Regions from separate parts of the Cupriavidus oxalaticus genome, predicted to be linked through region 1. Evidence: predicted binding sites of a transcription regulator. Region 1 holds the regulator's gene; the other holds the start of a gene.

Region 1 (4,532 bases):
GTCGTTTTGTCCAACACGCTGCCAGCCTCAGTGCCGGAAATCATCGATGCGGCGGCGGTCGCGCTTGGTCGGGCGGCCCTGCAACTGCGCGGCGGGCTCCGGCTGCAGGCGGCGGCGCTCGGCCTCGGCCTGCCGGCGCGCCTGGCTGTCGGCGCTTTCTTCATACAGCGTCTGCGCCACCGGTGCCGGGCCGCGCGCCGGGGCAATGCCCTTGACCTGCAGTTCCCAGCGCTGCTGGTGCGCTTCGAGCGCGACCTTGTCGCCGGGCCGCACTTCGCGCGAATTCTTGACCAGCTGCCCGTTGACAGTCACCTTGCCGCGCTCCACCGCCTCGGCCGCAAGCGAGCGCGTCTTGAAGAAACGCGCGCACCATAGCCATTTGTCGATGCGCTGGCGCGCATCCGCTTCGTAATCCACGTTCATGCTGCGGCTCCCCGGGTCTGCGCGCGCGAGCGGCGCGCTTCCAGTTCATGCGGGTGCGGCGTATCGAGCGGCCAGCCCTGCAGGTGCTGCAGGGCAATCTCCGCCATCGCCGCCACCCACGGCGCCGCGTCGTTCAGGCAAGGAATAAAGTGGAAATCCTTGCCGCCCGCGACCTTGAACTCGGTCTGCCCTTCCATCGCGATTTCCTCCAGCGTCTCGATGCAGTCTGCCGGGAAGCCCGGGCAGAACACATCGACCCGGCCGGCGCCAACCTTGCCGAGTTCGGCCAGCGTCGGGGCCGTGTACGGCTGCAGCCACTCCGCCTTGCCGAAACGAGACTGGAACGTCACCTGGTACTGCCCCGGCTGCAGGCCCAGCGCGTCACCCAGCAGCCGGCCGGTCTTCAGGCACTCGCAGTGATACGGGTCCCCCAGCTCCAGCGTGCGCCGCGGCACGCCGTGGAACGACAGGATCAGCTTGTCGCCGCGCGCGAAGTCGGGCATGCCATGCTGTGACCAGTAGGCCCCGACCTGCTGGTGCAGCGCCGAGATATAAGCCGGGTGGTCATGGAAATGTTTGACCAGCCGCAGCTCGGGCTGGTTGCGCCATTGGCCGAGCACGCGGAACACTTCGTCGAACGCGGTCGCGGTAGTGGTGCCGGAGTACTGCGGATACATCGGCAGCACCAGCACCTGCTCGCAGCCCTGGCGGCGCAGCGCCTCCATCACCGAGGCGATCGACGGGTTGCCGTAGCGCATGGCGCACGCCACCGTGACCTCGTGGCCGTTCTGGTTCAGCAGCCGCTGCAGCGCATGCGCCTGGCGCTCGCTGTAGACCAGCAGCGGCGAGCCGGTCATATGCGCCTCGCGCAGCCAGATCGACTCGTACTTCAGCGCCGATGCACGCGAGCGCAGCGGCAGGATCACGCCATGCAACAGCGGCAGCCAGGCGGCGCGCGGGATCTCGACCACGCGCGGGTCGGACAGGAATTCCTTCAGGTAGCGCCCCACTGCCTTCGGCGTGGGTGCATCGGGAGTACCCAGGTTGACCAGCAGGATCGCCGTGCGCGGCGCCTGTCCGTGCTGGTAGACCGGTTCGGGTGAAAACGTCATGTCGCTTCCGGGTTGGCGCACGGCCGGGAGCGCGCCACGGCGGCGCGCCGGCGCAGGCGGCGCTCGGCAGGAATGGGGCAGCTTGTCAGGCCAGCCTGCCGCGTCACTGGTTCTGGCTCAGCGCGCTGGACAGCAGCCGCGCGGTGATGTCGACGATCGGGATCACGCGCTCATACGCCATGCGTGTCGGGCCGATCACGCCGAGGGTGCCGACGATCTGCCCGTCGACCTCGTACGGCGCGGTGATGACCGCCATGTCTTCCAGCGGCACCAGCTGGCTTTCACCGCCGATGAAGATCTGCACGCCCTGCGCGTGGCTGGAAACGTCGAGCAGCTGCAGCAGGCTGGTCTTGTGCTCGAACACGTCGAACAGCCGGCGCAGCTTGTCCATGCTGGAAGACAGGTCTTCCACTTCCAGCAGCTTGCGCTCGCCGCTGATATAGACGTGGTCGTCTTCCTCGTCCTCGGCCACGCTGCCTGCCTCGACCGCGGCCTGCATCAGCTGCGACATGTCGCGGCGCAGGTCCCGCAGCTCGACGCGCAGGTGGCCGCGCACGGCGTCGAAGCTCATGCCGGCGTAGTGCGAGTTGAAGTAGTTGGCCGCCTCGATCAGCTGGGCCGGGGTGTATGCCAGTTCGGTCTGGATGATCCGGTTCTGCACATCGCCCTCGGGACTGACGATGATCAGCAGGATGCGCTTCTCGGACAGGCGCATGAATTCGATCTGCCGGAACGCCTGCGCACGCCGGGGCGTCATCACCACGCCGGCGAAGTGCGACAGGTTGGACAGCGTGCGCGCCGCCGTCGTGATCATGCGCTGCGGCCCGAGCTGCTGGCCGCCGAGCTGGCCCTGGATCTGGCCGGTCAGCTCGGCCAGGTCGGCGTTGCGCTCCAGCGGCTTGGCCGTCAGCATGGAATCGACGAACAGCCGGTACCCGCGCGGCGTCGGGATGCGGCCTGCCGACGTGTGCGGGCTGGCGATAAAGCCCATTTCCTCCAGGTCGGACATCACATTGCGGATGGTCGCCGGCGACAGGTCCAGCCCCGAGTACTTCGACAGGGTGCGGGATCCGACCGGCTGGCCTTCGGCGATGTAGCGCTCGATCAGGGTCTTGAGCAGCGTTTTGGAACGTTCATCCATGATGCCCCGATTTTACGCAAGTTTTAGACCTTCTGGCGCCCCGCCTGGGTTGCGGCGGCGCCGCCTGCTGGCAACGGCAGCGGCGGTATGGTCTAATCCCGGCATGTCCGCGCCCCAGAGAGCCAGCGCCTTGCGCACTTCGTTCCACACCGTCGCCCTGGTGGGCCGCTACTCGACTGCCGGCATCGAAGGACCGCTGGAGGAGATCGCCTCTTATATCCTGCGCAATGGCCAGGATGTGGTGTTCGAGCGCGAAACCGCGCTGGCCACCGGGCTGACCGCCTACCCTGCCCTGTCGGCCGAGGAAATCGGCCAGCACGCCGACGTGGCGGTGGTGCTGGGCGGCGACGGCACGCTGCTGGGCATCGCCCGCCAGCTGGCCGGCCACGACGTGCCGCTGATCGGGGTCAACCACGGGCGGCTCGGCTTCATGACCGACATCGCGCTGGAAGACGTGCACACGGTGCTGCCCGACATGCTCGACGGCCGCTACGAGGCCGAGAACCGGCTGCTGCTCGAGTCACGCGTGGTACGCGACGACAGCATCATTTTTTCCGCGCTGGCGCTGAACGACGTGGTGGTGAACCGCTCGGGCATTTCCGGCATGGTCGAGCTGGCCGTGTCCGTGGACGGCAACTTCATGTACAACCAGCGTTCGGACGGCCTGATCGTGTCGACCGCGACCGGCTCGACCGCCTACGCGCTGTCCGCCGGCGGCCCGATCCTGCACCCGACGCTGTCGGGCGTGGTGCTGGTGCCGATCGCCCCGCATGCGCTGTCGAACCGGCCGATCGTGCTGCCGCACGATGCGGAGGTCACCATCGAGGTCGCCAGCGCGCGCGACGCCAGCGTCAACTTCGACATGCAGTCGCTGACCTCGCTGCTGCCCGGCGACCGCATCGTGGTGCGGCGCTCGGAGAAGAGCATCAACCTGCTGCACCCGGTGGGCTACAACTACTACGCCACGCTGCGCAAGAAGCTGCACTGGCACGAATACCCGTCCGAAGACAACCGCCTCTGAGCCGCCCCCAGAGCCCGAGCTAGCCACCCCGACCCATCGCCAGCCCGCCCTCCCGGACCGATCCCACTTCCCGCCACGATGCTGCGCAGCCTGTCCATCCGCGATTTCGTCATCGTCGACTCGCTCGACCTGGATTTCACCTCCGGCTTCACCGTCTTCACCGGCGAGACCGGCGCCGGCAAGTCGATCCTGATCGACGCCCTGGCCCTGGTGCTGGGTGAGCGCGCCGACGCCGGCATCGTGCGCGAAGGCGCCCCACGCGCCAGCATCAGCGCCACGTTCACGACCCACCCGGCGCTCGACGCCTGGCTGGCCGAGCGCGAGCTCAATGCCGCCGATGGCGACGATGACGACGGCGCCGGCTCGGTGCTGCTGCGCCGCACGGTCGATGCCGGCGGCCGCAGCAAGGCCTTTATCAACGGCGCCGCGGCCACGCTGGCGCAGTTGCGCGAAGTGGGCGACCAGCTGGTCGACATCCACGGCCAGCACGCGCACCAGCTGCTGCTGCGCCCGGATGCCCAGCGCCTGCTGTTCGATGCCCACGCCGGGCTGACCCAGCAGGCCGGCGCGGTGGCCGAGGCCTGGCGCGCGTGGCGCGCCTGCGTGCGCCAGCGCGAGGCGGTCGAGCACCAGTCGCGCGAGATGCAGCTCGAGCGCGAGCGGCTGGAGTGGCAGGTGGGCGAGCTCGACAAGCTCAACCCGCAGCCGGGCGAATGGGAAGAGATCCAGGCCGAGTACAACCGCCTGTCGCACGCCGCCGGGCTGATCGACGGCAGCCGCGCGGCGCTGGACGCGCTGTCCGAGGCCGACGGCTCGGTGCTGTCGGCGCTGAACA
Region 2 (4,532 bases), 380 kb from region 1:
GTTGTGACACCCCGCCAGCAGTCGGTCGGCACAAATTACATCATGCCTTCCATGCCGCCCATGCCGCCCATGCCACCCGGCATTGCCGGAGCCGATTCTTCCTTCGGCGTTTCGGCAACTGCGCAGTCCGTGGTCAGCATCAGCGAAGCCACCGAAGCGGCGTTCTGCAGTGCGGTGCGGGTGACCTTGGTCGGGTCCAGCACGCCCATTTCGACCAGGTCGCCGTACTCGCCCGAAGCCGCGTTGTAGCCGTAGTTGCCCTTGCCTTCGATGACCTTGGCAACGACGACCGAAGCTTCTTCACCAGCGTTCAGCACGATCTGGCGCAGCGGCTCTTCCATGGCGCGCAGCACGATCTTGATACCGGCGTTCTGGTCGGCGTTGTCGCCGGTCAGGGCCGAGATCGCAGCGCGGGCGCGCAGCAGGGCCACACCACCGCCGGGGACGATGCCTTCTTCCACCGCAGCGCGGGTGGCGTGCAGGGCGTCTTCCACGCGGGCCTTCTTTTCCTTCATTTCGACTTCGGTGGCAGCGCCAACCTTGATCACGGCAACACCGCCGGCCAGCTTGGCCACGCGCTCTTGCAGCTTTTCACGGTCGTAGTCCGAGGTCGCTTCTTCGATCTGGGCGCGGATTTGCTTCACGCGGCCTTCGATCGCACCTGCGTCGCCGGCGCCATCGATGATGATGGTGTTTTCCTTGCCGATCTCGATGCGCTTGGCCTGGCCCAGGTCGTTCAGGGTGGCCTTTTCCAGCGTCAGGCCGACTTCTTCGGCGATGACGGTGCCGCCGGTCAGGATGGCGATGTCTTCCAGCATGGCCTTGCGGCGGTCGCCGAAGCCCGGGGCCTTGACGGCGGCGGTCTTCAGGATGCCACGGATGTTGTTGACCACCAGGGTCGCCAGGGCTTCGCCCTCGACGTCTTCAGCGATGATCAGCAGCGGGCGGCCGGCCTTGGCCACTTGCTCCAGCACCGGCAGCAGGTCGCGGATGTTGCTGATCTTCTTGTCGAACAGCAGCACGAACGGGCTGTCCAGCTGGACCACCTGCTTTTCCGGGTTGTTGATGAAGTACGGCGACAGGTAGCCGCGGTCGAACTGCATGCCTTCCACGACTTCCAGCTCGTCGGCCAGCGACTTGCCGTCTTCGACGGTGATCACGCCTTCCTTGCCGACCTTGTCCATGGCTTCGGCGATGCGCTCACCGATCGAGGTGTCGCTGTTGGCCGAGATCGCGCCAACCTGGGCGATTTCCTTGCTGGTGGTGGTCGGCTTGCTGACCTTCTTCAGCTCTTCCACGGCGGCGCCGACAGCCTTGTCGATACCGCGCTTCAGGTCCATCGGGTTCATGCCGGCGGCCACGTACTTCATGCCTTCGCGCACGATCGACTGGGCCAGCACGGTAGCGGTGGTGGTACCGTCACCGGCGTTGTCGCTGGTCTTGGAAGCCACTTCCTTGACCATCTGGGCGCCCATGTTCTGCAGCTTGTCCTTCAGCTCGATTTCCTTGGCCACGGACACGCCGTCCTTGGTCACGGTCGGGCCGCCGAAGCTGCGCTCCAGCACCACGTTACGGCCCTTCGGGCCCAGGGTCACTTTAACGGCGTTGGCGAGGATGTTCACGCCTTCGACCATCTTGGCACGTGCGGCGTCGCCGAACACTACGTCTTTAGCTGCCATTCTTGAAATCTCCTGAAATCTGTACGGGTGGCGGTCAGTCGGTGAATTACTTGTTCACCACGGCCATGATGTCTTCTTCGCGCATGACCAGCAGTTCCTGGCCTTCCACCTTCACGCCCTGGCCGGCATACTTGCCGAACAGCACGCGGTCGCCAACCTTGACGTCGAGGGCGATGTTGTTGCCCTTGTCATCCTTCTTGCCGGGACCGACTGCCAGCACTTCGCCTTGATCGGGCTTCTCGGCAGCGTTGTCGGGAATCACGATACCGGACGCGGTCTTGGTTTCGTTGTCCAGACGCTTCACGATCACGCGGTCGTGCAGAGGACGCAGGTTCATACGGACTCCTAAATACAAAAGTGAGTGTTTAATCACAAATTGGCCGGCTAACCGAGGCGACGGCCAACTGAAATTTTCAGGTGTCGCAAGGGGCGCTTGATGCTGTTAGCACTCACCCCCGACGAGTGCTAATTATAGGGACGGGGTATGGCCATTTCAAGACAGCGGCTTGATGGGGGTTTTCCCGGACAGCCGGCCAATGTGGCTTGCAGCCCGCCTGACCGCCCTTCCGGGGCAAGATGCGCGGGAATGACGGTAGTGTTTGATGCCTCCCTCGCGGTCGGAGACGTCCAGCGGCAGCGCGATCACGCGCTCATTGCCGCAATCGGCGACCATGCCGGCGACCATGCAGGCGATTGCCGCTTCGCTGCGGGCGGAGATCACGACGGTCGCGCCGGCTTGCCACAGCGACAGCGCGCAGGCGCGGCCGATGCCGCTGGAGCCGCCGGTGATCCAGGCGGTCTTGCCGTGCAGGGAAATCGTGGGGGCGTTCATTGCGGGGATTCCTTTGTCTGGGATAGTCGAATAGCGGCACGCTTCAATGCGTGGCCACGCCCATGATCTGGTTCACGTCATAGATTGGCGGACGCGGGTTCTTCGCCCACGCGTCGGTCAGCAGGTAGCGCAGCCGGAAACTCTCCGGCACATCGGCCAGTCCCGGCGTGAACAGCCACAGCCGCAGCAGGTGGCGCTTGCGGTCGAGCTCGGGATGGTCCTCGTAGCTGGTGCGCGAGTGCAGCACGACGTAGTTGTTCAGGAACTGCATGTCGCCGGGCGCCAGCTCCATGTCGATGCGGAAGCGCGGGTCCTGCGTGCAGGCGTCGAACTGGTCGAGCGCGGCAATATCCTCCGGCGCCAGCCGGGGCGCGTCCGGGAAGCGCTGCGCGGTGTTGATGAAGCTGCGGATATAGCGGTTGAACAGGCGGCCGTTGTGCCAGCTGAACACATGCGTCATGGTGTACGGCGCCTGGCCCGGCGCTTCCTCGTGCCGGCGGTCGAACGCAAAGGGCTGGTACAGCCGCGCCAGCAGTTCGGGATGCTCGCGCAGCATGGCGTTGTGGATGGCCATCGAGCTGGCAATGCTGCTCATGCCGCCGCGCCGCGCCGTGCGCAGGCACAGCAGGCCGTCGAACTGTTCCAGCAGTGCGCGGAACAGGCCGCGGCGGGCTGATTGGCCTGCTATTCGTCCCGCGCCCGCTATTCCGGCCTGATGCCGTTGACCTTCACCACGCTGGCCCACGTGGCATAGTCGTTGCGCACCGTGCGCGCGAACTCCTCCGGCGTGGTCAGCGGCGGATCGGCCATCATGTTGAGTTGCTGGAAGCGCGTGGTGAGCGCCGGCGCCCGCAGCGCCCTGTTGATCTCGCGGTTCAGCGTCACGATGATCTCGCGCGGCGTGCCCTTGGGCACGAACAGCCCATACCAGCCTTCGTTGGTCATCGGGAAGCCTTGCTCGGCCATGGTCGGCACATCGGGGAACGCGGGCGCGCGGTGCTTGCCGGTGATGCCCAGCGGGCGGATCTTGCCGTTCTTCACCAGCGGCACCGAGGTGGTGATGTCGACGAAGGCGATCTTCAGCACGCCGCCCTGCAGGTCGGTCAGGATCGGCGGCACGCCCTTGTAGGGCACATGGGTCAGGTCGATGCCGGCCAGCGTATGCAGCTGCGCCATGGCGAGGTGCCCGCCCGAGCCGATCCCCCAGCTGCCGTAGTCATACTTGCCGGGCTGCGCCTTGACCGTTGCCACGAAGGACTTCATGTCCCTGGCCGGAAAGTCCGGCGTGACCACCAGCAGCACGCCGCCCGAGCCGATCTGCGCCACCGGCACCAGGTCATCGACGATGTTGAACGGTAATTTCGGCTGGATCGCCTGGTTCATCACGGTGGCCGAGGCGCTCGCCAGCAGTATGGTGTAGCCATCCGGCTGCGCGCGCACGACGGCATCCACCGACAGCTGCCCGTTGGCGCCGAGCTTGTTGTCGACCACCACGGGCTGCTTCAGCGCCTGCGAGATCTGCTCGGCGAACACGCGCGCCAGCACGTCGGGGCCGCTGCCGCCGGGGCTGGGCACGACCATGCGGATCGGGCGCGAGGGCCAGGTGCCTTGCGCGAGGACGGGGGCGGCTGCCAGCGCGGTGGCGGTCAGTACTGCGAGATGCCATGCGCGCTTGCCGCGGCATGTCGGGCTTGATTTCATATCGTCTCCGTAAGCCCACGCCGCTTCTGTGGATGGCGATGCCCGAGTTCACGGCGGCATCGGCGGCGTGTGTGCACCGGGATTTTGCGCACGATCCGGCCGCGAAAACCAATGAAATAAAACCGCGGAAGCATAAGCAATTGGTCATGCCAGCACGGCGGGCCGTGCGTCGGCTCAATCGCGATGCAACCTAAGCCGCGGCCTCCGGCGCCCGCCCGCGCGCACGGTGCCGGGCGCGACACCCTGCCAGCGGTGGAAGGCCTTGTTGAAGCCGGCCTGCGTCTTGAAGCCCAGTGCCCGCGCGACATCGCCGAGCGGCA

What was found. The regulator HrcA, encoded in region 1, represses chaperone genes, less so after heat shock. The targets are predictions, from matches to a motif close to TTAGCACTCNNNNNNNNNGAGTGCTAA.
Region 2: groES (co-chaperone GroES) is a predicted target of HrcA. The motif match lies at 2,122-2,148, and genes of this name have one in related genera.

Annotation. Positions count from the first base shown of each region.
Region 1 covers NZ_CP069812.1:1,082,054-1,086,585, reverse strand. The annotation lists gene JTE92_RS17320 (RNA-binding S4 domain-containing protein) at 28-423, opposite strand; gene hemH (ferrochelatase) at 420-1,535, opposite strand; gene hrcA (heat-inducible transcriptional repressor HrcA) at 1,639-2,676, opposite strand; gene JTE92_RS17305 (NAD kinase) at 2,780-3,697, shown strand; gene recN (DNA repair protein RecN) at 3,776-4,532, shown strand, end outside.
Region 2 covers NZ_CP069812.1:701,473-706,004, reverse strand. The annotation lists gene groL (chaperonin GroEL) at 36-1,679, opposite strand; gene groES (co-chaperone GroES) at 1,726-2,016, opposite strand; gene JTE92_RS15570 (SDR family NAD(P)-dependent oxidoreductase) at 2,173-2,511, opposite strand; gene JTE92_RS15565 (TauD/TfdA family dioxygenase) at 2,555-3,106, opposite strand; gene JTE92_RS15560 (Bug family tripartite tricarboxylate transporter substrate binding protein) at 3,214-4,212, opposite strand; gene JTE92_RS15555 (AraC family transcriptional regulator) at 4,387-4,532, opposite strand, start outside.